Regions from separate parts of the Thalassospira sp. A3_1 genome, predicted to be linked through region 3. Evidence: predicted binding sites of a transcription regulator. Region 3 holds the regulator's gene; each other region holds the start of a gene.
What was found. Region 3 encodes PhoB, which activates phosphate uptake and scavenging genes when phosphate is short. Its sites were predicted from a motif close to TNTCATAAAACTGTCA; they were not measured.
Positions count from the first base shown of each region.

Region 1: a site for PhoB is predicted at 7,784-7,799, ahead of J7395_RS02285 (bifunctional 2',3'-cyclic-nucleotide 2'-phosphodiesterase/3'-nucleotidase). Genes of this name have one in related genera too.
Region 2: a site for PhoB is predicted at 7,223-7,238, ahead of phnC (phosphonate ABC transporter ATP-binding protein). Genes of this name have one in related genera too.

Region 1 covers NZ_JAGHQQ010000001.1:499,207-509,238, reverse strand. Annotated here, with positions in the region: gene gcvA (transcriptional regulator GcvA) at 1-446, opposite strand, end outside; gene J7395_RS02315 (acyl-CoA dehydrogenase) at 671-1,861, shown strand; gene J7395_RS02310 (CaiB/BaiF CoA-transferase family protein) at 1,937-3,160, shown strand; gene J7395_RS02305 (2-dehydropantoate 2-reductase) at 3,242-4,132, shown strand; gene J7395_RS02300 (DMT family transporter) at 4,179-5,102, opposite strand; gene J7395_RS20985 (hypothetical protein) at 5,322-5,450, opposite strand; gene J7395_RS02295 (helix-turn-helix transcriptional regulator) at 5,480-6,271, opposite strand; gene J7395_RS02290 (MFS transporter) at 6,410-7,696, shown strand; gene J7395_RS02285 (bifunctional 2',3'-cyclic-nucleotide 2'-phosphodiesterase/3'-nucleotidase) at 7,864-9,846, shown strand; gene J7395_RS02280 (GcrA family cell cycle regulator) at 9,943-10,032, opposite strand, start outside.
Region 2 covers NZ_JAGHQQ010000002.1:6,991-17,022, forward strand. Annotated here, with positions in the region: gene katG (catalase/peroxidase HPI) at 1-1,380, opposite strand, end outside; gene J7395_RS07020 (alpha/beta hydrolase) at 1,879-2,820, shown strand; gene J7395_RS07025 (universal stress protein) at 3,091-3,504, shown strand; gene J7395_RS07030 (BCCT family transporter) at 3,570-5,201, shown strand; gene J7395_RS07035 (META domain-containing protein) at 5,291-5,755, opposite strand; gene J7395_RS07040 (Ldh family oxidoreductase) at 6,013-7,008, shown strand; gene phnC (phosphonate ABC transporter ATP-binding protein) at 7,311-8,150, shown strand; gene phnD (phosphonate ABC transporter substrate-binding protein) at 8,225-9,241, shown strand; gene phnE (phosphonate ABC transporter, permease protein PhnE) at 9,308-10,032, shown strand, end outside.
Region 3 covers NZ_JAGHQQ010000001.1:644,546-654,577, forward strand. Annotated here, with positions in the region: gene J7395_RS02940 (cation:proton antiporter) at 1-454, shown strand, start outside; gene phoB (phosphate regulon transcriptional regulator PhoB) at 516-1,211, opposite strand; gene phoU (phosphate signaling complex protein PhoU) at 1,229-1,951, opposite strand; gene pstB (phosphate ABC transporter ATP-binding protein PstB) at 1,973-2,776, opposite strand; gene pstA (phosphate ABC transporter permease PstA) at 2,778-4,127, opposite strand; gene pstC (phosphate ABC transporter permease subunit PstC) at 4,120-5,499, opposite strand; gene J7395_RS02970 (PstS family phosphate ABC transporter substrate-binding protein) at 5,632-6,660, opposite strand; gene J7395_RS02975 (hypothetical protein) at 6,826-7,029, opposite strand; gene J7395_RS02980 (hypothetical protein) at 7,087-7,377, shown strand; gene glcF (glycolate oxidase subunit GlcF) at 7,469-8,788, opposite strand; gene glcE (glycolate oxidase subunit GlcE) at 8,788-10,029, opposite strand.

The sequences.
Region 1 (10,032 bases), 150 kb from region 3:
CCAAACAGAACCGCAATGTCGATCTGTTCACGGTCAAAATCGGGGATGCCGATGCGCGAAATGAAGTTGATGACAATGTCGGGATGGGTGCTGCGAAAATCGGGCAGCAACGGGATCAGGCAGCGCGACCCGAAAGTCGGTGGGGCGGCGATGGTCAGAACCCCGCCTTCGGCGCCGCCCGACAGGAAGGTCAGGGTCGCGGTTTCAAGCTGATCCAGCGCGGGGCGGATCGCCTGCAGATAGCTTTCGCCCTCTGATGTCAGGACGAGGCGCTGTTTATGGCGGGCAAACAGCTTGCAGCCCAGCCAGTCTTCAAGCCCCTGTATCTGTCGGCTGACCGCGCTTTGTGTCAGGTAAAGTTCCTCGGCCGCGCGTGAGGCGCTGCCAAAGCGGGCGGTCTGCTCAAAACAACTCAGTGCTTTCAGGCTCGGGATGCGGCGGCTCATGATCTAATTGCTCGAAATATGAGGATATTTGCACTTTATCTGGGCTTGTTATCGCTAGTTTATGAGTTTTACGCATAAACTATATCCGATTTATCATTTGCAAGCGCGTCTGCCAATGCCTAGCTTTAGCCCAGAAGCGATAAGCTTTCAGGGATGATGCCGTCTCGCCCTTCTATGGTGTCATCCCTGCTTTGGTTTCAAAAATTTCATAAGGGATCAGGACGATGGCAAGCCGCGCACCTTTTCACTGGGAAGACCCGCTGCTGATTGAAGATCAGCTGAGCGAAGAAGAACGCATGATCCGAGACGCGGCGCGCGCCTATTGTCAGGAAAACCTGCAGACCCGTGTTCTCGAAGCCAACCGGCACGAGATTTTCCACCGCGAGATCATGACCGAGATGGGCGAACTTGGCCTGCTTGGCCCGACCATCCCAGAAGAATACGGCGGACCGGGTGTCAACCATGTGGCTTATGGCCTTGTCGCGCGCGAAGTCGAACGTGTCGATAGCGGCTATCGTTCGGCGATGTCGGTGCAAAGCTCGCTTGTGATGCATCCGATCTATGCCTACGGCAGTGAAGAACAGCGCAAGAAATACCTGCCGAAACTGGCGACCGGTGAATGGGTTGGCTGTTTTGGTTTGACCGAGCCGGACCACGGGTCCGATCCGGGCGGCATGAAAACCCGCGCCCGCAAGGCCGACGGCGGTTTCACCCTGTCGGGATCGAAAATGTGGATCACCAACAGCCCGATCGCCGACGTGTTTGTCGTCTGGGGCAAGGATGACGAAGGTGTCATTCGCGGTTTCATCCTTGAGAAAGGCATGAAGGGTCTGAGCGCGCCAAAGATCGAAGGCAAGTTTTCGCTGCGTGCGTCGATCACCGGCGAGATCGTTATGGATAACGTCTTTGTCCCGGCGGAAAACATGCTGCCAAATGCCAAGGGTCTTGGCGGGCCGTTCGGTTGTTTGAACAAGGCACGTTACGGCATTTCATGGGGGGCGATGGGGGCTGCTGAATTCTGCTGGCATGCAGCACGTCAATATACCCTTGATCGCAAACAGTTCGGCCGTCCGTTGGCCGCCAATCAGCTGATCCAACTGAAACTGGCGAACATGCAGACCGAAATTACCCTTGGTCTGCAGGGCGCGCTTCAGCTTGGCCGGATGCTGGATGCCGGAACCGCCGCACCCGAGGCGATTTCGCTGATGAAACGCAATAACTGCGGCAAGGCGCTTGATATCGCGCGTGTTGCCCGTGACATGCATGGCGGCAACGGTATTGCTGATGAATTCCATGTCATCCGTCATGCGATGAACCTTGAAGCGGTCAATACCTATGAAGGCACGCATGATGTGCATGCCCTGATCCTTGGTCGTGCGCAGACCGGCATTCAGGCGTTTAGCGCCGAGGGCTGAGGACTTTGATGACGGGCGGCACCGATCTTTGGTGTCGCCCTTTTTCCTTTTTGATGACGATCCCGGGATGAAATGATGACCAGCGCGCTTTCTGGACTTCGTGTGCTTGATCTTTCGCGTGTATTGGCGGGGCCTTGGGCCAGCCAGACCTTGGCCGATATGGGGGCCGAGGTGATCAAGATCGAACGTCCGGGGGCAGGCGACGATACCCGCGGCTGGGGCCCGCCCTATGCCAGAGACGCAGCTGGCAACGACACCAGCGAGGCCGCCTATTACCTGTCGGCCAATCGCGGCAAAAAGTCGCTGACGATTGATATGACCAAGCCCGAGGGGCAGGAAATCCTGCATAAACTTGCCGCCGAATGCGACGTGGTGATCGAGAATTTCAAGGTCGGTGGCCTTGCCAAATACCGGCTGGATTACGCATCACTATCGGAAGTCAATCCCAAGATCGTTTATTGTTCGATCACCGGCTTCGGGCAGGATGGCCCATACAAGGACCGGCCGGGTTATGATTTCATGATCCAGGCCATGGGCGGGCTTATGAGCATCACCGGTGCCCCGGATCAGGAACCGGGTGGGCAGCCGATGAAGGTCGGGGTGGCGGTTGCCGATATCTTTACCGGGCTTTATGCGACGATTGGTATTCTGGCAGCCCTGCGTCACCGCGATGCGACCGGCGAGGGACAGCATATCGATCTGGCACTGCTGGATGTGCAGACCGCGATCCTTGCCAATCAGGCGATGAATTTCCTGACAACCGGGAAGGCCCCGGGGCGGCTTGGTAATGCGCATCCCAATATCGTGCCCTATGAAGCGTTCCCGACAGCGGATGGTTACATCATCCTTGCGGTCGGCAATGACAGCCAGTTCAGAAGCTTTTGCCACGTTGCCGGGATCGGGCATTTGCCCGATGACGCACGATATACCACCAACCGGTCACGGGTGGCAAACCGCGAAACGCTGGTGCCGCAAATCCGTCAGGCAATGGTGATGAAAACCACCGACGACTGGATTGCCATTCTGGAAACGGCCAATGTGCCGTGTGGCCCTATCAATACGCTGGATCGGGTGTTTGATAACCCGCAAGTCAAACATCGCGATACGGTGCGGTACCTTGATCATCCGACGGCGGGCAAGGTGCCAACGGTTGCCAATCCTATCAAGTTTTCCAAAACACCGATTGCCGGTGAAACCGCCCCGCCGATGCTGGGCCAGCATAGCGATGAAATCCTGCGCAAGGTCGCGGACCTTAGCGATGTGCAGATTGCCAAATTGCGCGAAGCCGGGATTATCTGATGCCACCTTCCTGCTTGGCAGAATGCCCGCCGGTATGAAAAGGTATCGGCAGCAACATTCATTCAAGGCAGGATATTGGACATGAAAATCGCGGTGATGGGGGCGGGGGCTGTTGGCTGTTATTACGGGGCCATGCTGGCGCGGGCGGGGCATGATGTCACCCTGATCGGGCGGCCTGCCCATGTTGATGCCGTCAATCGCGACGGACTGCTTTTGGAATTTGGCGGAACACAGCAGTATATTGAAATTAACGCCAGTTCGGATGCCAGCGCGATTGCCGGTGCAGGTCTGGTTCTGTTCTGTGTCAAATCGACCGATACCAGCGATGCCGGGGCACAGATTAAGCCGTTTCTGACCCCTGATACCATCGTGATGAGTCTTCAGAACGGGGTTGATAATGCCGAACGGTTATCCGCCGTGATCGGCATGCCGGTGATCCCGACGGTGGTCTATGTCGCGACCAGCATGGAAGGTCCGGGGCATGTCAAACATCATGGGCGCGGCGAACTGGTGATCGGCACGTCTGCGCAAAGCGAAAAAGTCGCAGAGACCCTGCGCCCGGCACATATCTCGGTCGAGATTTCGGATAATGCCGAAGGTGCACTTTGGGCCAAGATGATTTTGAACTGTGCCTATAACGCGTTATCGGCAATATCGCAGATGCCCTACGGCGCGCTGGTGCAGGGCGAAGGCATTTGGGATGTCATGCGCAATGCGGTTGATGAATGCCTTGCGGTGGCCAAGGGGTGCGGGGTGACGGTGCCCGGTGACGTCTGGGGTGCGATTGAAAAGATCGCCGAAACCATGCCGGGGCAATATTCATCCACCGCACAGGATCTGGCGCGCGGCAAAACCAGCGAGATCGATTTCCTGAACGGTTATATCGCGCGCAAGGGGACGGAGCTTGGCATTGCAACACCGACCAATCTGGTCCTTCACGCAATGACGAAGTTGCGCGAACGCCGGGATTGATCCCGGCATCCGGTGAGTCGACCGGTCATTTTCCGGATTGTCCGCGTTATTCCGCCTGCTTGGCCTGTGCCGCGGCGATATCGGGTTTGGGGACCGGCACACCGAGCCGATCACCAAACATCACGATGGCGGCTGCCAGTACGATCAGGAAGGCACCAAACAGGGAAACCGGTTCGGGCAGCAGGCCAAACACCGTGACATCAAGCAGCAGGGCCCAGATCATTGCTGTATATTCGAATGCTGCCAATGTGGATGCGGGCGCACGTGCCAGTGCCTCGGTCATGAAGATATGGGCAAGACCGCCGGTAAGTCCGGCCCCGATCAGCCACATCAGGATTTCAGGCGACGGATCGGCCCAGCCAAACGGCAGGGTCAGCAACCCGCCAAGCGAACAGATCACGGCAAAATAAAATGCAATCGTGCCCGATGATTCGGTACTGGTCAGGGCCTTGATCTGGACCTTGGCAAAGGCGGTGGTGACTGCCATGGCAAGACCGGCCCCAATGCCGATCAGCACACCTGTATCAATGCCCGGTGTCGAGAATGTCGGCCACAGCATCAGAAACACGCCACCAAATCCGGCAAAGGTCGCGGTGAAGACCGCCATGCCGGGCTTTTCGCGTAACATGATCATCGCGACCGGCAACACCAGAAGTGGTGCCAGGAAGCCAAGTGCGGTGGCAAGGGCCAGCGGCAGATAGGCGAGCGACAGGAACGAAAAGAACATCGACACAAGGCCGAATGTGCTGCGTTTAAGATGACCGAACGGGCGGGCGGTGCGAAGGCCACGCGGAAACTGGCGGCGCCACATCAGATACAGGACAATAGGGATCAGGGCGACGGAGCTTCGCCAGAACATGATTTGCCCGATCGGTGCCTCGAACGAGGCCAGACGCACAAACAAACTCATCACTGCAAACAGACCGGTGGCGGCAAGCCGCAAGCCGATCCCGGACCATACACTGCCCATTTTCGGGATCATCCTGCATTCCGCGGGAAGGATGTCCCGCCAATCAAGCAGTAACCCGAATAAGCTGTGTGAAATACTGAGTTTTTTTCATATCAGGGTAGAGCGAAACTCAGTGGTCGGTGTTGGGATCGCGGACAGTCGATAAACCAACTTGTCATGTGTTCCTGCGCTCCCGCCTGGATTTCCGCCTTCGCGGGAATGAGGATTGTGAGTGGGCTATTAGTGATCTTTGCCATCGACATGATGCGGGGTCAGGCTGCGCGGGTCGACATCGTCAAGGCAATTGACATTGATCGCGGCCATTTTGGCACCGCACTGGCAGCCGCCGGTATATGATTTCTCGCTCATGTGTTTCCTCCTGCTGTTCTGTTTATTTGTTACCGGTAATATCCGCCCGGTGTTTTGCCGGTTGCCTTGCGAAACATTGCGATAAAGGCCGAGGTGTTTTCATAGCCAAGATCAAGGGCAACCTCGGTAACCGGTCGATGATGAGCCAGTTTTTCAAGCGCGTAAAGCAGGCGCAGCTTTTGCCGCCAGTCGCGAAACGGCATGCCGGTTTCGCGTTGAAACAGCCGGGCCAAGGTGCGTGACGATGCGCCGCAATCACGTGACCATTCATCAAGAGTCCGGTTATCGGACGGATTGGCCTGCAACTGTTCGCAAATGCGCGCGAGGCGCAGGTCCTTGGGTGCGGGTAGATGCAGGTTATCGTTTCTGGGTGGTTTTAGCTGATCAAGCAGCACGCGGATCAGCCGACCATCCGAACCGGCTTCGTCATATTCAATTGGGATTTCGGTTGCGGCCCGGATCAGTTCGCGCAGAAGCGGGCTTACTTCCAGCACGGTGCAGCGATCGGGCAAATCGACCGGCGCATTTTTATCGATATAGATATGACGCGCACGGGTAAAGGTGGCATGTGCGACAGCATGTTCAACACCGGGCGGCACCCAGACCGCACGCTGGGGCGGGACGACCCAGATGCCAGCCGCGGTGGTGACGGTCATGGTACCTTCGATGGCAAAAATCAGCTGATGCCAGTCGTGACTGTGCGCGCCGATACTGTAACCGGCGGGAAGGTCGCTCATGCGGACATAAACCGGGCGGGGCAAATGATCGGGCCGGGGACGGGAATGTTGCGGATATTTCGAGATATCCCGTGATCCATCCATGAGAATGTCCTGTTTGCAATATATGATGGCAGATTATCGCAAGACAGACGTATGCCGCAACGCTAGTTTGAAGACATTCCAATCAAACAGATAAAAGCACGTGCCCCGATTGCCACCGGTTCCGTGCGGGGAGACATCATGTCCAAGGATTTACCACCGGAAACAAGCACCCACGCCGCCCCCATCGAGGTACCGGGCAATCCCGATCTGTCGGGTGCGGCTGTTGCGCACAAGGGATGGCGCAACCCGGAGGTGCTGCTGATTTTCATGGCGGCGGCGATGCCGCTGTCATTTTCGACCTGGATGGCGCTTTTGAACAACTTTTCGGTCGAGATGGCGGATTTTACCGGCCGCGAGATCGGAATTTTGCAGTCGTTGCGTGAAATTCCGGGCTTTATGGCCTTTACCGCGATTTTTGTGCTGATCATCCTGCGCGAGCAGACCTTTGCGCTGATCTCGCTTCTGGTGCTGGGCATCGGGGTGGCGATTTCGGGCTATTTCCCCACTGTCGTCGGGCTTTATTGCACCACGGTTCTGATGTCGATCGGGTTCCATTATTTTGAAACCATGCAGCAGGCATTGTCGTTGCAATGGGTGAAAAAGGAACGCACCGCGATGGTGATGGGCCGGCAGCTTTCGGCGAAATCGGTCGCATCGCTTGTGATGTTTGGCATTGTCTGGGCGATGCTGGAACTGCTGAATGTCGAATACCGGTATGTGTATCTTTTTGGCGGGGCCTTGACGGTTATTGCTGCTGTATTTGCATGGATGGCGTTTCCGAAATTTGCCGATGCCCACCCGCAGACCAAGAAACTGATCCTGCGCAAACGTTACTGGCTTTATTATGCCCTGACCTTCATGAGTGGGGCGCGCCGCCAGATTTTCACGGTGTTTGCCGGGTTCCTGATGGTCGAGAAGTTTGGTTATGACGCCGCAACCATCACGCTTCTGTTCCTGTTAAACCATGCGATCAATATGGTTCTGGCACCCAAGATCGGGAAACTGATTGGCAAATGGGGTGAACGCAAGGCGCTGACATTTGAATATATCGGTCTGTTCATTGTCTTTGTGTCTTATGCCTTTGTCGAAAACGACAAGCTGGCCGGGGCGCTTTATGTCATCGATCATCTGTTCTTTGCGATGGCGATTGCGATCAAAACCTATTTCCAGAAGATCGCCGATCCGGCCGATATTTCATCGACGGCCGGTGTCAGCTTTACGATCAACCATATTGCCGCGGTGTTTATCCCGGTGGCGTTCGGGATGTTGTGGCTGATATCGCCATCGGCGGTGTTCCTGTCAGGGGCGGCGATGGCGGCGGTTTCGCTGATCCTGGCGCTGAATGTGCCCCACGATCCGGAACCGGGGAACGAGGTGGTGATGGGGTACAAATCCCACCAGCCGATGTTGCGGCCGGCGGAGTAGAAAGCGGTTCCGTCCTGGCGCAGAATTTCAATCCTGAAAACGCCTGCCATCCTGTGCGGGTGTTTTTGTTTGTGTTTGCCTTGGTATTTTCGCAAAATCTTCAAAACCTGACCAAACGAACAATAATAAATTCGAGCATGAGCATCGCTTCAACAGGAACCAGTCACATGTCACATTTTCGTCCGATCAGTCGCACCTTTGTCGGTCGTGTCCTTGCGGGATCTGTTTTATCCCTGACCGTGGCGCTTGCCAGTGGTACGGCATTGGCCGACAGCACGGTATCGCTGCGCATTCTGGAAACCACCGATATCCATACGCATCTGGTCAATTATGATTATTATCGCGACGGCGAGTCTGACACGGTTGGTCTGGCGAAGGTCGCGACCCTGTTGAAAAATGCCCGGGGCGAAGCGGAAAATGTCGTTCTGATTGATAATGGTGACCTGATCCAGGGCAACCCGCTTGGCGATTACATGGCCAAGCGCCACGGCCTGAAAGAGGGCGAGGTCCACCCGGTTTACAAGGCGATGAACCTGCTGGGTTATGACGCGGCTAATATCGGTAATCACGAATTCAACTATGGTCTCGATTTTCTTGGCAAAAGTCTTTCGGGCGCCAAGTTCCCCTATGTCAGTGCCAATGTCTTTGCCGATGACGGTGACGCTGATGCGGAAAATGACAAACCGTATTTCCAGCCTTATGTGATCCTTGATCGTGAATTTACCGATAGCGACGGCAAAAAGCACAAGGCGAAGGTCGGCGTGATCGGGTTCGTCCCACCGCAGATCATGCAGTGGGACAAGGCCAATCTCGAAGGGCATGTCGTGACCAAAGACATCGTCGATATGGCCAGAAAATACGTGCCGGAAATGCGTGAAAAGGGTGCGGATATCGTGATTGCGGTGCCGCATTCCGGTCTGTCGACTCTGGCGCGCGAAGGCATGGAGGAAAACGCGACCTTTTACCTGAGTGAGGTTGACGGCATTGATGCCATCCTTTTTGGCCATGCCCATACGGTTTTCCCGTCCGATACCTATGCCGATATTGATGGTGTTGACCTTGCCAAAGGGACGATCAATGGTGTGGCCGCCGTCATGCCGGGCTTTTGGGGCAGCCATCTTGGCGTTATTGATCTGACGCTTTCGGTCAATGATGCCGGGGAGTGGAAGGTGACCGACAGCCTTTCGGAAGCACGTCCGATCTATCACCGCGAAGGGCGCGATATCACACCGCTGGTTGATGCCGATCCGGAAGTGATCGAGGCGGTGAAAGAAGAGCATGAGGCGACAATTGCCTATATGCGCGAAGGTGTCGGTACGACAGCAACGCCGATCAACAGCTTCTTTGCGCTGGTGGCCGATGATCCGTCGATCCAGATCGTGACCAATGCGCAGAAATGGTATCTGGAACGCATCCTGAAGGGATCGGAATATGACGGCATGCCGATCCTGTCGGCCGGTGCCCCCTTCAAGGCCGGTGGCCGTGGCGGCCCGGAATATTTCACCGATATCCCACAAGGCAAGATCGCGCTTAAAAACGTTGCTGATCTTTATATATATCCCAATACGTTGCGTGCGGTGCTGCTTGATGGTGCGCAGGTGCGTGAATGGCTTGAAATGTCGGCCGTGCAGTTCAATCAGATCGATCCGAACAGCACTGAAGAACAGCCGCTGATCAACGAGACATTCCCGACCTATAACTTTGATGTCATCGACGGGGTCAATTACCAGATCGATGTGACACAGCCCGCGCGCTATAACGCATCGGGCGAAGTGGTGAACAAGGATGCGCACCGCATTATCAACCTGACCTATGATGGCAAGCCAGTTGCCGATGATCAGGATTTTGTTGTGGCGACCAACAATTACCGCGCAAGCGGCGGCGGTAATTTCCCGGGACTGGACGGATCGACCATCATTATCGAAGCCCCGGATGAAAACCGAACGGTTCTGGCAAATTACATCCTTGAGGAAAAGGAAATCGATCCGAAGGCCGATGGCAACTGGAGCCTGGCACCAATCGGTGAGGCATCCAAGGTAACGTTCGTGACGAGCCCCAAGGCATCGTCGGCCCTGAATGCGCCCGACAATATCAGCTTTGTCGGCGAGGATGAGGCGGGCTTTGCCCAATATGTCCTTCAGTCGAAATAGGATCGCCTAATCGCAAAAGAAAAGGCCGCCCATCGAAAGAGGGCGGCTTTTTCATTCGGCGTTTACCGGCTGGTCTGGTTGACCGGCGGAAAACCGTTATTTTTTTGCACCGTGCGACATATGCGGTGCATTCGGGCGGCCCGGAACGTTCCGCGGGCCATCTTCGCGCGGGTTTTTCCCATTCAG
Region 2 (10,032 bases), on a different contig from region 3:
GCTATTGAGAAGTTTGGACTTGAGATCGGCGATTTCGGCGTCCGAGAGGGTGTAATCGACGCTTGGGATCGGGTCCTGCCAGATCAGGTCTTCCTTGGGCACGTCCGGGCCGACATAGCGGACCTTCGGGCCCATGTCGCGATGGGTCAGTTTGAACCATGCACGGGCAAAGGTTTCGGAGAAATATTCCGGGTCCTTCATGAATTTCTGGCAGATGGCGTTATAGGTCGGGTCGACCTTCATCGCCATATCGGCATCGGTCATGATCGGTTTGCAGCGGATCGAGGGGTCTTCGACATCGACCGGCATGTCTTCTTCCTTGATGTCGGTCGGTTCCCACTGCCATGCGCCAGCCGGGCTTTTCTTCAGCTCCCACTCGTGGCCGAACAGCATATCGAACCAGCCCATATCCCATTTGGTCGGGTTGGTGGTCCATGCGCCTTCGATGCCCGAAACCATGGTATCGCGGCCAATGCCACGGCCATTGGTTTTCATCCAGCCGATGCCCTGATATTCGACGTCGGCGGCTTCGGGTTCGGGGCTGAGGTCCGACGGCGAGCCATTGCCGTGCGATTTGCCGATGGTGTGGCCGCCTGCGGTCAGGGCCGCGGTTTCCTCGTCATCCATCGCCATGCGGGCGAAGGTTTCGCGGACCTGGGCGGCGGTTTTCATCGGGTCTGGCTGCCCGTTCACGCCTTCCGGGTTCACATAGATCAGGCCCATCTGCACGGCGGCCAGCGGGTTTTGCATGGTGTCGGGGCGGGTGATGTCTTCATAACGGCTGTCGCTTGGTGCCAGCCATTCCTTTTCCGCACCCCAATAGGTGTCCTTTTCCGGGTGCCAGACATCTTCGCGGCCAAAGGCGAAGCCATAGGTTTTAAGGCCGGCGACTTCATAGGCAATCGTGCCGGCCAGGATCATCAGATCGGCCCAGGAGATTTTGTTGCCATATTTGCGCTTGATCGGCCAGAGAAGACGGCGGCCCTTGTCGGTGTTGACGTTATCAGGCCAGGAGTTGAGCGGGGCGAAACGCTGGTTCCCGGTACCACCACCCCCACGGCCATCGGCCAGACGGTAGGAACCGGCGGAATGCCATGCGACACGGGCGAACATGCCAACGTAGCTTCCCCAGTCGGCGGGCCACCATTCCTGGCTTTCATTCATCAGCGCGCGGAGGTCATTTTTAAGACCTTCGACGTCGAGCTTTTTAAGCTCTTCGCGGTAGTTGAAATCCTTGCCCAGCGGGTTGGTTTTGATGTCGTGCTGATGCAGGATGTCGAAGTTAAGAGCGTTCGGCCACCAATCCATAACCGTGGTGCCCAGTGCGGTCATACCGCCATGCATGACCGGGCATTTGCCTGTTGTCTGTTTTCCGTCCATTTCTCTCTCCCGTAATGGCTGGCTGTTCTTGCTTTCCTGATCCGGTCAGGTTTTACCCAAGGCGATATCTGCGGATTGCGGCATGATGGGGCATCCCCAATTCGCGGTCTTGTATCGACTTCTGGTTTCTCTCTCCCGCCGGGTCGTGAGTCGGTCATATTGACCGCAGGAATATTTGAACATTCTGGTGAACATTTCGGCGTGATGCTTCCCTGTTCAAGGTAATGTCGAAACTTGTGATCGCAACAAGACGAGATTGTTAAATCATTGGGCGTCATGTCAGGCGATGCTGTCAAGCAGGCTAACGCGTTTTGAGTACATAGGTTAAATAGTTATTTTTGAATTTTTTGATAGATTTTACCGATTTATGATCGGACCGATCCGGGGGATCGAGGTCACAAAACCGCCATGGCGCATTTGCATGCTTTTCAAGCGCGCGTGATTGGCGTTAGGCTTGCGCGTACAAACATCAAAACATCATTGGGGAAGTTGTGCGACATGGACGGGTCCGATCAGGCGATGCCCGATATCGCCTATAGCCCGATGCCCGACGAAGCAGGCATCCGTGACTTCATAGCCACATGCGACCGGTTTTATCCGCCCGATGCGGTTGCCGCCGATATTGCGCAGCAACGCAAATGGTATGGCGCCCTTTGTGATGCCTTTGCCTATCCCTATCCGCCGGGGCTTCTGACCTGTGATGATCATATTGCCGGGGTGGCGGTCAGGATTTATCGCCCGGCCAAAATCAGAACGACGCGGAAGCTTTTATACCTGCATGGTGGCGGGTTTATCGTCGGGTCGCTGGATAGCCATGATGCGATCTGTGCCGAGATTGCCGAGGCGGCGGGCGCGGAAATGATTTCGGTCGATTACCGGTTGGCCCCCGAACATATCTGGCCGGCCGCGCATCAGGATGCGTTTGCGGTTGCGCGCGATGTGCTGTCGCACGGTGCGGAGGTCGTGCTTGTTGGCGATAGTGCCGGGGCGACATTGGCCGGCGGGCTTGCGATCCGGGCGCGCGATGAGGGGCTTGGTCCGGGTGTTGTGGGGCAGGTCCTGATTTATCCGGCCCTTGGCGGTGATCTTGGCTGGCCATCCTATGGGCAGATGGCATCCGCCCCCGGTTTAAGCACCGATGATGTGATTTATTATCGCGATGTCCTGAAGGCGCCGATGGATGATCCGGTGGCCTATCCGTTATCGGCAGAGGATCTGCGGGGATTGCCGCCGACCTATATCACCGCGGCCTACTTTGATCCGCTGCGCGATGACGGGCGGGAATATACCGCGCGCCTTGCCCGGGCGGGGATTGATGTGACATATCGCGAGGAACCGCAAATGATCCATGGCTGGCTGCGTGCGCGTCATAAGAGCGACGGGGCGGCGGACGGATTTAAATTCCTGTGTGATGCGATAAGGCGCATGGCGGCAGAATAATTCTGCGGCATAATAATGTGCCGGATATTGCCGCGAATTTTTGCACAATATGAAATGATCCGGATTTAATGGGTCCGGTAAATCGCCGGAATTATTTGGCGGTTTCTTTGGGTTGATTGTCGCGGTCTGGTATCTGTATTCATCTGTTGCGGGAAATCCGCCGGTGATGAGTGTTTTGATAATTTCCTGTTCTGGTGATAGTCTTTGTCGCCTCATCTGTTTCGAAGGTGTGTTTTGCCCGTTAGGGCACCCGTAGAACGGAGGCAGGGAATGTATCGCAAGATCATGATACCCGTGGATCTGACGCATATCGACAAGCTGGAAAAGGCGCTTTCGACGGCGGCGGATCTGGCAAAGCATTATGATGCCAAAATCTGCTTTTTCGGGGTTGGAACCAATACCCCATCCCCGATTGCGCATACGCCAGCAGAATATGATCGCAAAATGGCGGCCTTTGCCGAAGAGCAGGCCAAGAAGACCGGTATCGAATGTTCGGGCATGACCCGCATTTCACACGATCCGGCGATTGATCTGAGCGAAATCATTGTTGATGCGGCAACAGAGGCCAAGGCGGATGTGATCGTCATGGCGTCGCATGTGCCGGGTATTGCCGATCATATTTTTGCATCCCACGGCGGATATGTTGCATCGCACTGGGATCATTCCGTGTTTCTGGTGCGTTAATAGCAGGCAAACCGGACAGATGCGGCCAGGGGTGGCCGCAAAATTGCTTTTCAAGGGAGATTTTCATGGGATCGAATGCCGAGACGGGCATTGAAAGCCCGGATGGTGCGGCCAATCCGATCGATACCGAATATGAAATCGGACAGGATAACATCACCACACAGATCGGGCCGTTTGGCCTTGATATTCATAACCCGGTATTCCTGATTTCGGGGTTATCGATTGTTGCATTCGTGTTTTTCACACTGGCCTTTCAGGAAAGTGTCGGGCCGATGTTCAATGACCTTCGGGGCTGGCTGACATCGACCTTTGACTGGTTCTTCCTGTCGGTGGCGAATGTTTTCGTTTTGCTGTGTCTGTTTCTGATTGTCTCGCCGCTGGGCAAGGTCCGGCTGGGCGGGCAGGATGCGACACCGGATTATTCCTATAGCGGCTGGTTTGCCATGCTGTTTGCGGCCGGGATGGGGATCGGCCTTATGTTTTATGGCGTGTCCGAGCCGATTTCGCACTTTACCACATCGATGGGCGGTGCGACGGTCGGTGATGGCGGGGCGCGCACGGACTGGGCACCGCTTGGCGGGGCGATGGGCAATGCGGACGCGGCCTTTGACCTTGGCATGGCGGCGACGATTTTCCACTGGGGACTTCACCCGTGGGCGATCTATGCCACGGTGGCGCTGGCCCTGGCGCTGTTTTCGTTTAACAAGGGCCTGCCGCTTACCATGCGGTCGGTGTTTTATCCGATCTTTGGCGAGCGTGTCTGGGGCTGGACCGGGCATGTGATTGATATTCTGGCGGTGTTTGCCACCCTGTTCGGGCTTGCAACCTCGCTTGGCTTTGGCGCGGAGCAGGCGAATGCCGGGCTTGAATTCCTGTTTGGCATTCCGGTTACGGACGGATCGAAGGTTGTCCTGATTATCGCGATTACCGGGGTTGCGCTGATTTCGGTTCTGGCCGGGCTTGATGCCGGGGTCAAACGGCTTTCGGAAATCAATATGGTTCTGGCGGCATTGCTTTTGCTGTTTGTCGTGCTGGTCGGGCCGACCATGGATATCATCAAGGGCTTTTTCACAAGTCTTGTCGCCTATGTCGAATATCTTCCAGCACTTTCGAACCCGGTCGGGCGTGAGGATACCAATTTCAGCCAGGGCTGGACCTCGTTCTATTGGGCGTGGTGGATTTCCTGGTCACCGTTTGTCGGCATGTTCATTGCGCGCGTGTCGCGTGGCCGGACGGTGCGGGAATTCATTACCTGTGTCCTGATCATTCCGTCGCTGGTTTGCGTGCTGTGGATGACCGCATTTGGCGGCACGGCGGTGCATATGGTCAATGAAGGCGTTCAGGCGATTGCCGATGCGGCGCTTCCGATCAAGCTGTTTAGCATGCTTGAAGCCCTGCCGTTGCATGCGATCACGTCCTTTATCGGGATTGTTCTGGTGATCGTGTTCTTTGTGACCTCGTCCGATTCCGGGTCGCTGGTGATCGATACCATCACCGCGGGCGGCAAGGTTGATGCGCCGGTGCCCCAGCGGGTTTTCTGGTGCACGTTTGAGGGGCTGGTGGCGATTGCGCTGCTGCTGGGTGGGGGGCTTGGCTCCCTGCAGGCGATGGCGGTTTCAACCGGGTTCCCGTTTGCCATCGTGCTTCTTCTGGCGTGTTATTCCATCATTCAGGGATTGCGCAGCGAACCGCGATAATCCGGGCGATAATCCCGCGACAGACCAACGCAAAAGGGGCGCAGTGATCTGCGCCCCTTTTTTACGGGTTCGTGTTATCCCTGTCCTGCCTATGGCTGGATCGGTTCGAACGTCATGATGGATTTGGCGCTGCCATCCACCAGCATCAGGTCGCCGTCCTGTACTTTCCAGCCCTTTACATCTGCCATGGCGGCGATAAAGGCATCCTCGATCTCCATCGCGTCTTCCATGCACATCATTTTGGTGCTGCCGAGCGGGGAGACATCAAGGGCGGTGTCCTTGCGGGTGTAACTGCCGAAATAGCGGTTGCAGCCGGTTGATCCGGCAATTTTCCCGTCATTGGTAAAGTTGACGCTGGCCAGAATCGGGGTCATCGGGGTCAGGCTTTTGTCTTTCGCCTCAATTCGCATCAGCTGCCAGTCGCGACCGGCGATGGCCGACCAGTCGGCGGGTGATTTTTCCTCGGCCGGTTTGGTTGTGGCAGCACAACCGGCAAGCCACAGGCTGCTGGCGATGCCAAATGCCGCGAAGGTTAATGAGGTTACTTTGCGCATTCGAAATATCCTGTGTTTGGAATCTGTCTCGGTCTGACTGCCGCGTTTCGGGCAGCGTGAACCGTGGCGGGATACTCATACGACTTTGCGGCGAAATTTTAGCATATTCGAGCGCCGGTTTTATAGTGCAGTCGTAGGGGTTTTGCCGAATGGTTTTGCAGGGTTGCGGTGCACAAGACCTTTGCGTCGGGGCATTCGCGGGGCTAATGTAGCCGGGCCCGCCACCATTATCTTCCCGCCACTATCTTAAGGTCACCATGATGAAGCTTGCCCTGTCTGACGCACATGCGCTTGTGTGCAATACCCTGCTGCGCTGCAACGTTGATCCCGACAATGCCGGATCGGTTGCGACCGCCCTGGTCACGGCCGAAGCCGCAGGACAGGGCGGGCATGGTTTGCGCCGCGTTCCGGCCTATGCCGCGCAGGCGCGTGCCGGCAAGGTTGACGGGCATGCCAAGCCGGTGGCCGATCAGCCGTTTCCGGCCGTGTTGCGGATTGATGCGCAGTTCGGTTTTGCCTATCCGGCCCTTGATCTGATGATCGAACGATTGCCCGATATTGCGCGTAGCCAAGGGATTGCGGTTGCGGCAATCCATAAATCGCACCATGCCGGGGTGATGGGACTTACGGTGGAAAAGCTGGCCGAGGCGGGGCTGGCTGCGATGATGTTTGCCAATGCGCCAGCCGCAATGGCGCCGTGGGGTGGCCGCCGTCCGATGTTTGGCACCAACCCGATTGCCTTTGCCACCCCGATTGGCGATGGCGATCCGATCGTGATTGATCTGGCACTATCGAAGGTCGCGCGCGGCAAGATCATGGCGGCCAAGCAAAAGGGCGTTCCGATCCCCGATGACTGGGCATTGGATGTTGACGGCAATCCGACGACGGATGCCGTCAGGGCGCTTGAAGGCACGATGGTCCCGGCAGGCGGGGTCAAGGGGGCGGCCCTTGCCATGATGGTTGAAATGCTGGCCGCCGGGTTGACCGGCGCACAATTCGGGCATCAGTCATCGTCGCTGTTTGATGACAAGGGTGCGCCACCGGCATTGGGTCAGATGGTGATTGTGATTGATCCGGTTGCGATCGGCGGGACGGGGATCATTGATCATTTGCGTTATATTGCAGATGAAATCGCGCTTGAGGAAACCGTGCGGTTGCCGGGGCGGCGCGGGCAGAATGCGCGCCGGGATGCGGAAATTCAGGGGCTTGATATCGAAGATGATGTCGTCGCCGCGATTGAGGCGATCAAGTAAATCGATCCGCGATCAGGCGCAATACAAGGCCCCGGCAGTTTCTTTCTGTCGGGGTTTTTCGTTTTTTGGCCCGTCCATATCCATATTTGTGAACGCGGTCACAAGTAATAATTGAATTATTACATTGTTATTTATTGGTGGTTCGATTTTTTATTTGATTGATATCTTGATGTATAGACAAGTTTGATTGTTGTCGGTGAAATGAAGGCGTCGTAATCATCGAACTGTAACATCACCGTCACCATAGAGTCGCGGATTGTGCGTAGCTTCTTGACCAGCGAAACACAAGCAGGCGGACTTTAATGCTGGTCGTAGACATATCCGGACTGAACAAGAGCTTCTCGCGCGATAAGCGGGCATTGAACAATGTCAGTTTACAGGTTCGCGAGGGCGAGATGGTCGCGCTGATCGGTGCGTCCGGTTCGGGCAAATCCACCCTTATCCGTCATATTGCCGGTTTGCTGCGCGGGGATCGCGATGGCGGCAAGATCGAGGTATTCGGTGAAGTCATCCAGCAGAACGGTCGTATTGCCCGGGGTGCGCGCAAGGTGCGTGCCGATATCGGCGTTGTGTTTCAGCAATTCAATCTGGTCAGCCGCCTGACGGTTCTGACCAATGTTCTGACCGGGATGCTGGGCCGGGTGCCTGCGTGGCGCGGATCATTATGCCTGTTTACCAAGGCTGAGCGCATGCGGGCGATGACGGCGTTAAAACGCGTCGGTATCGATAGCCATGCGACAAAGAAGGCCCGCAATCTTTCGGGTGGGCAGCAGCAGCGTGCGGCGATTGCACGCACGATTACGCAGGGCGCACGCCTTATTCTGGCGGACGAGCCGATTGCATCCCTTGACCCGGCGTCATCGCGCAAGGTGATGAATACGCTGGATCGGGTGAACCGCGAAGACAATGTCACCGTGATCGTGTCGCTGCATCAGGTCGATTATGCCCGTGATTATTGCGCACGCACCATTGCGATGCGCGATGGCGCGGTCGTGTTTGACGGGCCATCCACTGAACTTACGCCGGAGTTCCTGCGCGAACTTTACGGCGAATATTCTTCCGAGCTTTTCGCGTCTGCCCCGGATGACGTTCCGGCAAAGAGCAGGGTCGCGGAGAAGGATCTGGCTTTCGTTTCAAGCTAGATCAGGACGATTTCTCTCTGCCTTACATCTCTTTTTATTTCACCTCTACCAACCAACCTGACGGGGGACTTCCCATGATCCGTAAAACAATTGCATCCGCAGCCCTTGCTGCCAGCATGCTGGCTTCGGGCTTTGCCCATGCCGATGTCGAATTCAAGCCGCTTGAAAAAGATCCGGAAACCATCGTGTTCGGCTTTATCTCGACTGAATCCAGCTCGAACCTGAAAGCCCAGTGGCAGCCGTTGATCGAGGATATGGAAGAAGCCCTTGGCAAGGATGTCGAGGCGTTCTTCGCGCCGGATTATGCCGGCATCATCGAAGGCATGCGTTTTGGCAAGGTTCACGTTGGCTGGTTCGGTAACAAGTCGGCCATGGAAGCCGTTGACCGTGCGGGCGGCGAAGTTTTCGTCCAGACGTCCAAAAGCGACGGCACGAACGGCTATTATTCCCACATCATCACCCAGGCCGATAACGACAAGCTCAACACGCTTGCCGACATGCTGAAATGTGATGGTTCGCTTAATTTCGGTATCGGTGATCCGAACTCGACCTCGGGCTTCCTGGTTCCGACCTATTACGTCTTTGCGCAGAACGGCGTTGATCCGAAAAACTGCTTCAAGACCGTTCGCAATGCCAACCACGAAACCAACCTGATGGCGACCGCCAACAATCAGGTTGATGTTGCTGCCAACAACTCCGAACAGCTTGCCCGCACCCAGATGGTCAAGCCGGAAATCACCGACAAGGTCAAGGTTATCTGGACCTCGCCGCTGATCCCGTCTGATCCGATGGTTTATCGCAAGGATATGTCGCGCGAACTGAAATCCGAGATCAAGGCGTTCTTCCTTGGTTACGGTCGTCTGGGCGATGTTGAAGAAGCCAACAAGGTTCTTGGCGGCATTCAGGATGGCATGGGCAAATTCATGGAAAGCAGCAATGCGCAGCTTTACCCGATCCGTCAGCTTGAACTGTATAAAGACAAGCTGAAAATCGAGAACACCGCCGAACTGTCTGCCGACGAGAAAGCAAAACGCGTTTCTGAAATCGACAAGCAGCTCGCAGAACTCGATATCCTGGTTTCTTACGAGTAACCGGCATCCGAACGGGGAGCCCAGTATCAGGGCTCCCCGTTTGTTTTTATTTCCCGGGAAAAGAACATGAACAGCAGCCTTTCGACATCTGCCGTAACCGCCGCAGAACTTCCGCCGCGCGATCTGAAACGTTCAGGCGCAAGTTTCCTTCTTTGGGCGTTCATTCTGGCCATTCTGGCCCTGTCCTGGGAGGGGGCCGACATGCGGCCCATGGCCCTGATTGAAAACAGTGGCAACATGGTCGATTTCGCGGACGGGTTTTTCCCGCCGGATTTCCTGATGTGGAAAACCTATGTCAGCGAAATGTGGATCACCATCCAGATTGCGATCTGGGGTACGGCGCTTGCGATTGTCTGTTCGATCCCGTTTGGCATTCTGTGTTCTGAAAACATTGTTCCGTTCTGGGTTTACCAGCCGGTACGCCGCCTGATGGATTCCTTCCGCGCGATCAATGAAATGGTTTTTGCCATGCTGTTCGTTGTTGCGGTTGGTCTTGGTCCGTTTGCCGGTGTGCTTGCGCTTTGGATTCATACCACCGGCGTTCTGGCAAAGCTGTTTTCAGAAGCCGTCGAGGCGATTGATCCCGAACCGGTCGAAGGCATCCGGGCCACCGGTGCCAACGGGTTGCAGGAGGTCATCTTTGGGGTGATCCCGCAGGTTCTTCCGCTTTGGATTTCCTATTCGCTGTACCGGTTTGAAAGCAATGTGCGGTCGGCTACCGTTCTTGGCATTGTCGGTGCGGGTGGCATTGGCATGGTTTTGTGGGAATATATCCGCGCATTTTATTACGC
Region 3 (10,032 bases):
GGTTTCACGCGGCCGTGCCGAAGGTCTGCCGGTTTATTTTGCAGATGGATCACGTCCGGAAACATTCCGAGCGGCCCATACAGAACAGGCCCATATTGCCGCCGTTGCCATGGGGAACCCACACGCAACCGAAAAGACGGTTGCCCTGTTGCGCCAGCACTATCCACACCTGAAAATCTTTGCCCGCGCACAGGACATCACCCATATCGGGCCCCTGTCACGCAGCGGTGCGGATGCCGCCATCCCCGAAGTACTCGAAACCGGTTTGCGCCTGTCCGACCATGTTTTGGCAGCCTGCGACATCCCGCAGGAAGATATCGATACCGAAATTGCCAAGTTCCGTCGTGCCGATATGCTTCTGATGAACGAACTGGCGCCACGCACCGCGCGCCAGAAAACCGAAGATCCGGCATCAAAATCGGCCAAACCGGTAAAATCCAGGAAAACCACCTGAAAACAAAAACCCCCATCATAAGGATGGGGGTTTTTCGTTTCACCTTCCGGAATAACCGCGATCAGGCGGCTTCGACATCCAGTGCGTAACCAGCGGCACGAACCGTACGGATCACATCGCGCGTTCCCTTGACGTCATTCAATGCCTTGCGCAGGCGGCGAATATGTACGTCAACCGTTCGGGTTTCGACATAGATGTTCGGACCCCAAACCGCGTTCAGAAGCTGCTCGCGCGAGAAAACCCGCCCCGGATGTTCGAGGAAGTAACGCAGCAGACGGAATTCGGTCGGGCCAAGATGTATGGCCTTGCCGTTACGGCTGACACGATGGGCGGCCAGATCCATTTCGATATCGGAATAGATCAACTGCCCTTGTGGTTGCGCCGGGCCGGATCGGCGAAGCAACGCGCGAATACGCGCCAGCAATTCGCCAATCGCGAATGGCTTGGTCACATAATCGTCGGCACCGGTATCAAGGCCACGGATGCGGTCACCTTCTTCGCCACGCGCGGTAACCATGATCACCGGCAAATCGCGGCTTTCCGGTTTCCGGCGGATCTGGCGGCAAACCTCGATCCCCGACATTACCGGCAACATCCAGTCCAGAAGGACCAGGTCGACATGGGTTTCAGCCAGAATCTTCAACGCTTCGTCACCGTCTCCGGCTTCGACAACCTGCATCCCCTCGCGTTCGAGGTTGTAGCGCAACATGGTTACGATTGCAGCTTCGTCCTCGACGATAAGAACCGTTGGGTCCATCTTCCTATGCTCCAGTGTCACTCATTCGGTTCTACGACAGCGAAATTCGCCGCGTCATTTTTTGGCCGAGTATCCATCGGCAGGTCTTCACCCTTGATCCGGTAATAGATCGTTTCGGCGATATTGGTCGCGTGATCGCCAATACGTTCGATGTTCTTGGCAATAAACAGCAGATGGGTCGATGCCGTGATGTTACGCGGATCTTCCATCATATAGGTCAGCAATTCACGGAACAGGGAGTTATACATATCGTCAACTTCCTGATCACGCGCCCAGACACGCTGGGCCTTTTCCGCATCGCCTTCGATATAGGCGTCCAGAACGTCCTTGATGATTTCCTGGCACAGCTTCGCCATGTTCGGGATCACCTGAACCGGACGGATCGGCGGCACCTGGTTGAGAACCTGCGCGCGCTTGGCAATGTTTTTCGCCAGATCGCCAATACGTTCCAGATCGTTGGAAAGTTTAAGTGCTGTCACCACCTGACGCAGGTCATCTGCCATCGGCTGACGCAGGGCCAGAAGACGTACGGCAAAATCCTGTACTTCCTGTTCCAGCGTATCGATACGATGATCGGAAATAATGACCTTTTCGGCCAGTTCCGAATCCCGCTTCACGATTGCGCGGATCGCAGAAATCAGCTGGCTTTCGGCAAGCCCGCCCATCTGCGAGATGATATTGTTCAAACGGGTCAGTTCTTCGTCAAACGAACTGACGATATGGTGTTTTTCGTCGGCCATCTAAAATACTCCTGCCCGGAATTAACCGAAGCGACCCGTGATGTATCCCTTGGTGCGTTCGTCCTTGGGATTGGTGAAAATTTGATCGGTTTCGCCCACTTCGACCAGCTTGCCGAGGTGGAAGAACGCCGTGCGCTGCGACACGCGGGCCGCCTGCTGCATGGAGTGCGTTACGATCACAATGGTGTAGTTCGAACGAAGTTCGTCGATCAGTTCCTCGACCTTTGCGGTCGCAATCGGGTCAAGCGCCGAGCACGGCTCATCCATCAGGATGACTTCCGGGCTGACGGCAACCGCACGTGCGATGCAAAGGCGCTGCTGCTGCCCACCCGAAAGACCGGTCGCTGGTTCCGGCAGGCGGTCTTTGACTTCTTTCAGAAGGCCTGCCCGTTCAAGCGAGGTCATGACGATCTCGTCAAGCTCGTCCCGCGAGTTCACCAGACCATGAATACGCGGACCATAGGCCACATTGTCATAGATCGATTTCGGGAAGGGGTTCGGTTTCTGGAACACCATGCCGATACGGGCACGCAACTGAACAACGTCGATGGCCTTGTCATAGATGTCACGGTCATCAAGCGTCACCTTGCCGTTGATCGTGACACCGTCAATCGTGTCATTCATGCGGTTCATGCAGCGCAGGAAGGTCGATTTGCCGCAGCCCGACGGACCGATCAGCGCGGTAACCTGACGTTCGACAATGTCAAGATTGACATCGAAAAGCGCCTGGTTGTCGCTATAGAAAAGATTAAGGTCACGGGCCGTCATTTTCGGGCTAGTGACTGACGGCTCTGCCGTCATTGCGCTTTGAGTTACAACAGCCATTTTACCACTTCCGTTCAAATTTCTTGCGCAGATACACGGCCAATCCGTTCATCAGGATCAGGAAGCCCAGCAACACCATGATCGCCGCCGAGGTTTTCTCGACAAAGGCTCGTTCCGGACTGTCAGCCCACAGATAAATCTGCACCGGAAGAACCGTCGCCGGATCAAGCGCGCCCCCCGGAACATCAACGATGAATGCCACCATGCCGATCATCAAAAGCGGTGCGGTTTCACCAAGCGCCTGCGCCATACCGATGATGGTTCCGGTCAGAATGCCCGGCATTGCCAGCGGCAGCACATGATGCGTCACCGTCTGTACCGGTGATGCCCCAAGTCCAAGGGCAGCCTGCCGGATTGACGGCGGTACCGCCTTGATCGCTGCGCGCGATGCGATGATGATCGTCGGCAGGGTCATCAGTGCCAGCGTCAAACCACCGACAACCGGTGCCGAACGCGGCAGATGCATGACATTGAGGTAGACCTCAAGCCCGAGAAGACCGAACACGATGGAAGGTACAGCCGCAAGGTTGTTGATATTGACTTCGACAATTGTCGTGAAACGGTTTTTCGGGGCGAATTCCTCGAGATAAATCGCGGCCAGAACACCGATCGGGAATGACAGGAGAAGCGTCACAATCAGAGTATAGAACGACCCGACCGCGGCCCCCCAGATGCCGGCAAGTTCCGGTTCGCGTGAGTCACCATTGGTGAAGAACCGCGTGTGAAACTGCTTTTCAACAGCGCCTTCGGCGGTCAGGGCGTCATACCAGCCGAGTTCCTGGTCATTCAGGCGACGGTCGCCTTCATCTGTATCTGCGCTGATATAACCCTTGTTGAGCATATCAAAATCGTCACCCGAAATCAGCCAGACCTTGCGGGTCTGTCCAATCAGGCTCGGATTATCAAGCACACGTTGGCGCAGGTCGTAAGATGCCCCGCCCGAAACGATGTCATAAAGGTCACGGCGTTCGCGGCGATCGGTTACATCCGGGAACCGGTTGCGCAATGCTTCCTTGACCAGACCATCAAAATTGGCGCGACCGATAACTGCGGGGTCACCTGTTCCGTCCGGATCGATTTCAGCCGGATCGAAATGAATTTCGAGCTGAACATAGGTCTGGAAGAAGGCGCTATACCCCTTCGAAACAATCGAATAGCCAAGCACGACAAGCGCCATAAGAGCGATGGCAATCGCGCTCAGGCCATAAATCTTGAACCGGCGTTCCGCCGCATACCGCCTTTTGATGTTGCGGGCAATTTTCGGGCTATCCCAGTCAACCGGCGTGTGCAGATTGCCAGAGATCACTTTTGCGGCGGCTCTATCTTCCATAAGCGATGCCATATCAGTCATATTTCTCGCGATACTTCTGAACAACCTTAAGGGCAAACACGTTCAGGCCCAAGGTGACGAGGAAAAGAACAAGACCGAGTGCAAAGGCCGACAGGGTTTTGGCACTGTCGAACTCCTGGTCACCGACCAGAAGCGTCACGATCTGCACGGTAACGGTGGTAACCGCCTGCAACGGGTTGACCGTCATATTGGCCGCAAGTCCGGCGGCCATAACCACGATCATGGTTTCACCAATTGCACGCGACACTGCCAGCAGAACCGCCCCGACAACACCCGGCAGGGCAGCGGGAAGGATCACGTGGCGGATGGTTTCCGACCTTGTGGCACCCAGACCATAAGATCCGTCGCGCAGGGATTTGGGCACCTGCGACATGACATCGTCAGACAGCGACGACACAAACGGAATGATCATGACCCCCATAACGAGGCCGGCCGCAAGCGCGCTTTCGGAACTGACATCAAGTCCAAGAATAGCACCATTGTCACGCAGGAACGGCGCGACTGTCAGGGCAGCAAAGAAGCCATACACAACCGTCGGAACACCGGCCAGGATTTCAAGCGCAGGCTTGGCAAAAGCACGGAATTTCGATGATGCATACTCGCCCATATAGATGGCAGAGAACAAACCGATCGGCACTGCGACAAACATCGCGATCACAGTGATCAGCAGCGTCCCTACGAATAGCGGGATCGCACCAAAGGCCCCTTCGGATGCCACCTGATCAGCACGGATCGCCGTCTGCGGGCTCCATTCCAGCCCGAACAGGAATTCGAGCGGGTTGATCTTGGAAAAGAAATGCAGTGCTTCGAACAACAGCGAGAAAACGATCCCCACTGTCGACAGAATCGCGATCCCGGAACAGGCGATCATCGCATAACGCGCGATACGTTCGACATTGTTGCGTGCCCGCATTTCTTTTGCGATCTTGCGATACGAAAGCGCCAGCCCGACAACCGCCGTACTCAGCATCACGACAACCAGTGCTGCATTTGCAATGGTCTGCAGGTTCGCAAGTCGCTGGCCGGCTTCCACCACTTCCGGATCAACCGACAGATGTTCGCCATTGCCCGCGGCAATCAGCGAGATACTGTTCAGCGCCAGTGAAAGACGGCCCGAGTCACCGGTAATTTCAGCAGGAAGATCAGAAACGATCATCGCTTCGATGATCGACCCCTGAAACACGTGCCAGACCAAAAGCAGCAAAAGCGCGGGAATACCGCACCACATCGCCGTATAGGTCCCGTAATGGGCTGGCAGGGAATGAAGATTGCTGTATCGGCCGCCCGACAGGGCAACGGCCCGCTGCCGCCCGAAATAGAATGACAGCGCGCAAAGTGCAGCAACCGCGAGCAACAGAAAAGTCAGGGACATTTCGATAAATCCGTTTGCCTGGAGGGCCTGTTTAAATCACGAGGAGCCAATAGGACAAAAATAATAAATCAATCAAGCCAAGAAACAAAGAAACCGGTGGCAGCAGGGGCCGCCACCGGTTGAAAGATCGCGTTACATGCTCAGCGGAGCAAGGTTCAGCGCAGCATTGCGAACTGCTTCACGCTCGCTCGCATCCATCGGGATGAGACCACGGTCAGCAAGGTAACCTTCGTCACCAAATGCTTTGTCGGAGGTGAATTCGGTCAGATATTCTTTGATACCCGGAATGGTACCAACATGGGCGTTCTTGACATAGAAGTACAGCGAACGCGAAACCGGGTAATCACCAGCCGAGATGGCTTCGAAGGTCGGCTCGACACCGGCAATCAGGGAACCCTGAAGTTTGTCGCCGTTCTGATCAAGGAACGAGAAGCCGAAGATGCCAAGCGCATCATGGTTTGCTTCGAGTTTCTGAACGATCAGGTTGTCGTTTTCACCGGCTTCAACATAGGCACCGTCTTCACGAACGCCTTTGCAAACTGCACCGTGCTGATCTTTGTTGTCCTTGATTGCTTTGATGGCTTCGAAGGAGTCACAGGCTTCTTCAAGTACCAGCTCGGTGAAGGCATCACGGGTACCAGAGGTCGGGGGCGGGCCGAGAACTTCGATTTTAACGTCCGGCAGGCTCGGGTCGATTTCGGCCCAGGTGCTGTACGGGTTATCGATCAGCGACTTGCCGTCTTTCGAAGGAACGGTTTTGGCCAACGCCAGGAAGATCTGTTCTTTGGTCAGGTCAAGACGCGGAGCATCTTTGGAGTTCGATAGAACGATACCGTCGTAGCCAACTTTGACTTCGGTGATTTCGTTGATGCCGTTTTTGGCACAGGTTTCAACTTCGGACTTCTTGATGCGACGCGAAGCATTGGTGATGTCCGGGTGCTGTTCGCCAACACCGGCGCAGAACAGCTTCAGACCACCGCCGGAACCGGTCGATTCAATAACCGGGGTCTTGAACGAGGTGGTTTTACCGAATTCTTCAGCAACCGCAGTTGCGAACGGGAATACGGTGGACGAACCAACGATACGAATCTGGTCGCGTGCCTGGGCCGCGCCAACAAAGGCAACGCTCATCAGCGCCGCAACAGCAAGAGTCTTCTTCATGGTAAATTCCCCATTGATTGTTCCAAACCGGAACGGTGCAACGATCTGCGAGGCGGACTCTAACGCCGGGTGCTTACGGTATTGCGTCAGTTTTGTTAACGTTATGTGACAACGTATCAGAGATGCAAACGACCTTCTGAAAACCTTTATTTCTCAATGATTTTTTCAAAATAGCGCCTGTGAATAATCAAAGCCGGAACCGGCAATTCCAGGGCTGCATTGTTCGATTTTGACGGACTTGGTTACAAAAACTGTAACATTGCCTAAACGCGGCACTGGAAATTCTTGAGACTGTCTAGCAAACACGCCCAAGCTGCTTTCTGCTTCCCCGACTTTACAAAGCGGGCCGAAAACACGAAGCTTGTTCATAAGATATCAATCCGTTGGGGACAAAGTAGCGCAGAACCGCGCAAAAGGGAGACGATAATGAGCACTTCGCTCGACGAGATTCAGGAACTGATCCAGAAACTTTCCGGCGAGTTGGGCGACATGTCCGAAGCCGCATCACGCCATATTGATGACCTGCATGTCGCGGTTAATAACATTGCATCCCATGTTCTTGCCATGGAAGCCGTCATTGCCGTGATGGCAACAAAGGTCGATGTTAGCGAAGCCGAAGTGCAAAACTGGATTCGCGAGAAAACCGCTGCCTTCGCCGAAGATAGCAGCGAAGGTTCCGCCGCCGAAGGCATCGCCACCAGCCTGCTTGCGAAATAAGCGGCTTTACAACGCATCCGCCCATCAACTTGCACAAAAGCCCGCCGACATTACGTCGTGCGGGCTTTTGCATTAAAACTCCAACCGCCAGCTAGGCGGTCCTTTCCGTATAATAAGGCAAAAGCTTTTCCGGGACCGGTCCGCCCATTGCCCAGTCAAGCAATTGAACCGTATGCACAACCTTTAACGCATCGGTTTCAAGCTGCACCATGCAGCCGATATTGCCGGTCGCGACAAGGTCCGGTGCCGTGTTTCTGATATTGCCAAGTTTGCGTTCACGCAATTTACCCGCGATTTCCGGCTGCAGCAGGTTATAAACCCCCGCCGACCCGCAGCATAAATGTCCCTCGGCAATTTCAAGCACCTCGTACCCGGCCTTTTTCAGAAGGTCGCGCGGTTCACGAATGATCTTCTGGCCATGCTGCATCGAACATGCCGAATGATAGGCCACCCGTACCCCGCTATGGGTCGCACCGGCAAAACGATCCACCGGGACATCAATTCCTGCCAGATATTCGGTCACGTCACAGGCAAGTTCCGAAATTCTGGCGGCTTTTGCCGCGTAATCCCGGTCGTTCCGTAACATATGCCCGTAATCCTTGACCGTTGTGCCACATCCCGATGCCGTGATGACAATCGCATCAAGCCCCTCGCCCGAAAGTTCACCGGTCCAGGCATCAATGTTGGCTTTGGCCTGCTGATGGGATTGCGCTTCCTTGCCCATATGATGAACAAGCGACCCGCAACAACCAGCCCCTTTGGCCACAATAATCTCGATGCCAAGGCGTGTCAGCAAACGCACGGTTGCTTCGTTGATCTCGGTCTCAAGCACCTGCTGCGCGCAACCGGTCAGGATGGCGACCCGGCCTTTACGTTGACCAATGGCCGGGATCACCTGCGGCTTATCGACCCAGCTTGGCGGCGGCATATGCCGTACCCCCATTTTTACCATCCCCTTCAGCCGCCCTGGCAAAAGATTTGCGAATGGTGATGCCAGCTTCGCGCCGATCAGCGAAAGTCTGAACAGTGTCGGGTTGGGAACAACAATCGATAGAATCCGACGTAACCATTTATCAGCAAATGGCCTGTCATAGGTTTCTTCGATATGGGCGCGCGCATTATCGATCAGATGCATGTAATCAACACCCGACGGACATGTCGTCGTGCAGGACAGGCATGACAGGCACCGGTCCAGATGCTTCACCACCTTATCGGTCGCCGGTTTATCGTTTTCCAGCATGTCCTTGATCAGGTAAATGCGCCCGCGCGGGCTATCGAGTTCATCGCCCAGCGTGACAAAAGTCGGGCATGTCGCGGTACAGAACCCGCAATGCACGCATTTCCGCAGGATCTGTTCACTTTCGGCGATTGCCGGATGGGTAAGCTGGGCGGGGGTAAAGTTCGTTTGCATTACGCATCCCCCCGCTTGGTAATCATTTGGCCAATGCGCCCTGGATTAAGGATGCCTTCAGGGTCAAAATTTTCGCGGATTCTGGCGTTGATACGGGCCAAAGCCGCACCCTCGGTATGGAACACCGACACCTGATCTCGAATATCTTCTGGCGCACGGACCAAAACCGCCCGCGCATCGTAGGACACGGCAATGTCGCGCACTTTGTCCGCAATCGCATCGCCCCCCGCCAGTTGCAGCCAGATTTGCGCCCCGGCCCAATCCATCATGACCTTCCCACCGGTTTCCGCCGCCAGCTTCGCGGCAATCGCCCCACCCGATGCCGGTGCTGCGGAAACACGCCATAAAATTCCCGTACCACCGGCAAACGGCGCCACATCAGCGACCGACCGCCAGAACGCATGACTGTTGGTGCTATGAAGTTCCTCGCTCGTGCCGATATCGGCCAGAAGCTTGCACAATGCCTCGCTCCGCCAGGCAACCGAGGGAGCCGGTCCCTCAACGCGCAGCGCGACAATCCCGGCCCCGATGCCGGTTGCGATATCCACGCCAAGCATTCCAACCTGTTCCCGTGCAATCCATGCGGCGGCAGAAACTTCATTTTCGCTGCCCATGGCACGGGTCATCGCACGCCCGGCACTTTCTATATCGTCACAGGCGATCAGAACGGTTCGGGTTTTCTCGTCGCGCGGCATGACTTTCATGGTGATGGTATGCATCACGCCAAGCGTGCCAAACGATCCCGCCATCAATTTTGACAGATCAAAACCCGTCACATTCTTCATCACCCGCCCGCCGGATTTAAAATCCTCGGCCCGGCCGCTAATGGCTTCAAACCCCAAAAGATGATCGCGTGCGGCCCCAACCTTGATGCGGCGTGGACCTGACAAATTTGATGCAACCAACCCACCAATCGTTCCGGCGTGATCCGTAACGCCATCGGCCAGTAATCCCGGAAAATTTCCGGGCTCAAAATGGAATTGCTGGTTTTTATCGCTCAGCAATGCGTGGATTTCTGCAAGAGACGTGCCCGCCCTTACCGACATCACCAGTTCTTCGGGCTCATAAAACATGATCCCGCTCAATTTCGACAGGTCCAGAACATGGTCGGCGGCAACAGAATGTCCGTATGTTTTCTTGCTACCCGATCCGATGATTTCCAGCGGGGTTTTTGAACCAAGCGCCCAACTGATGGCCTCGCGCAATTGTACGGGTGTGGCGGGGGATATGACTTCCGTCATGAC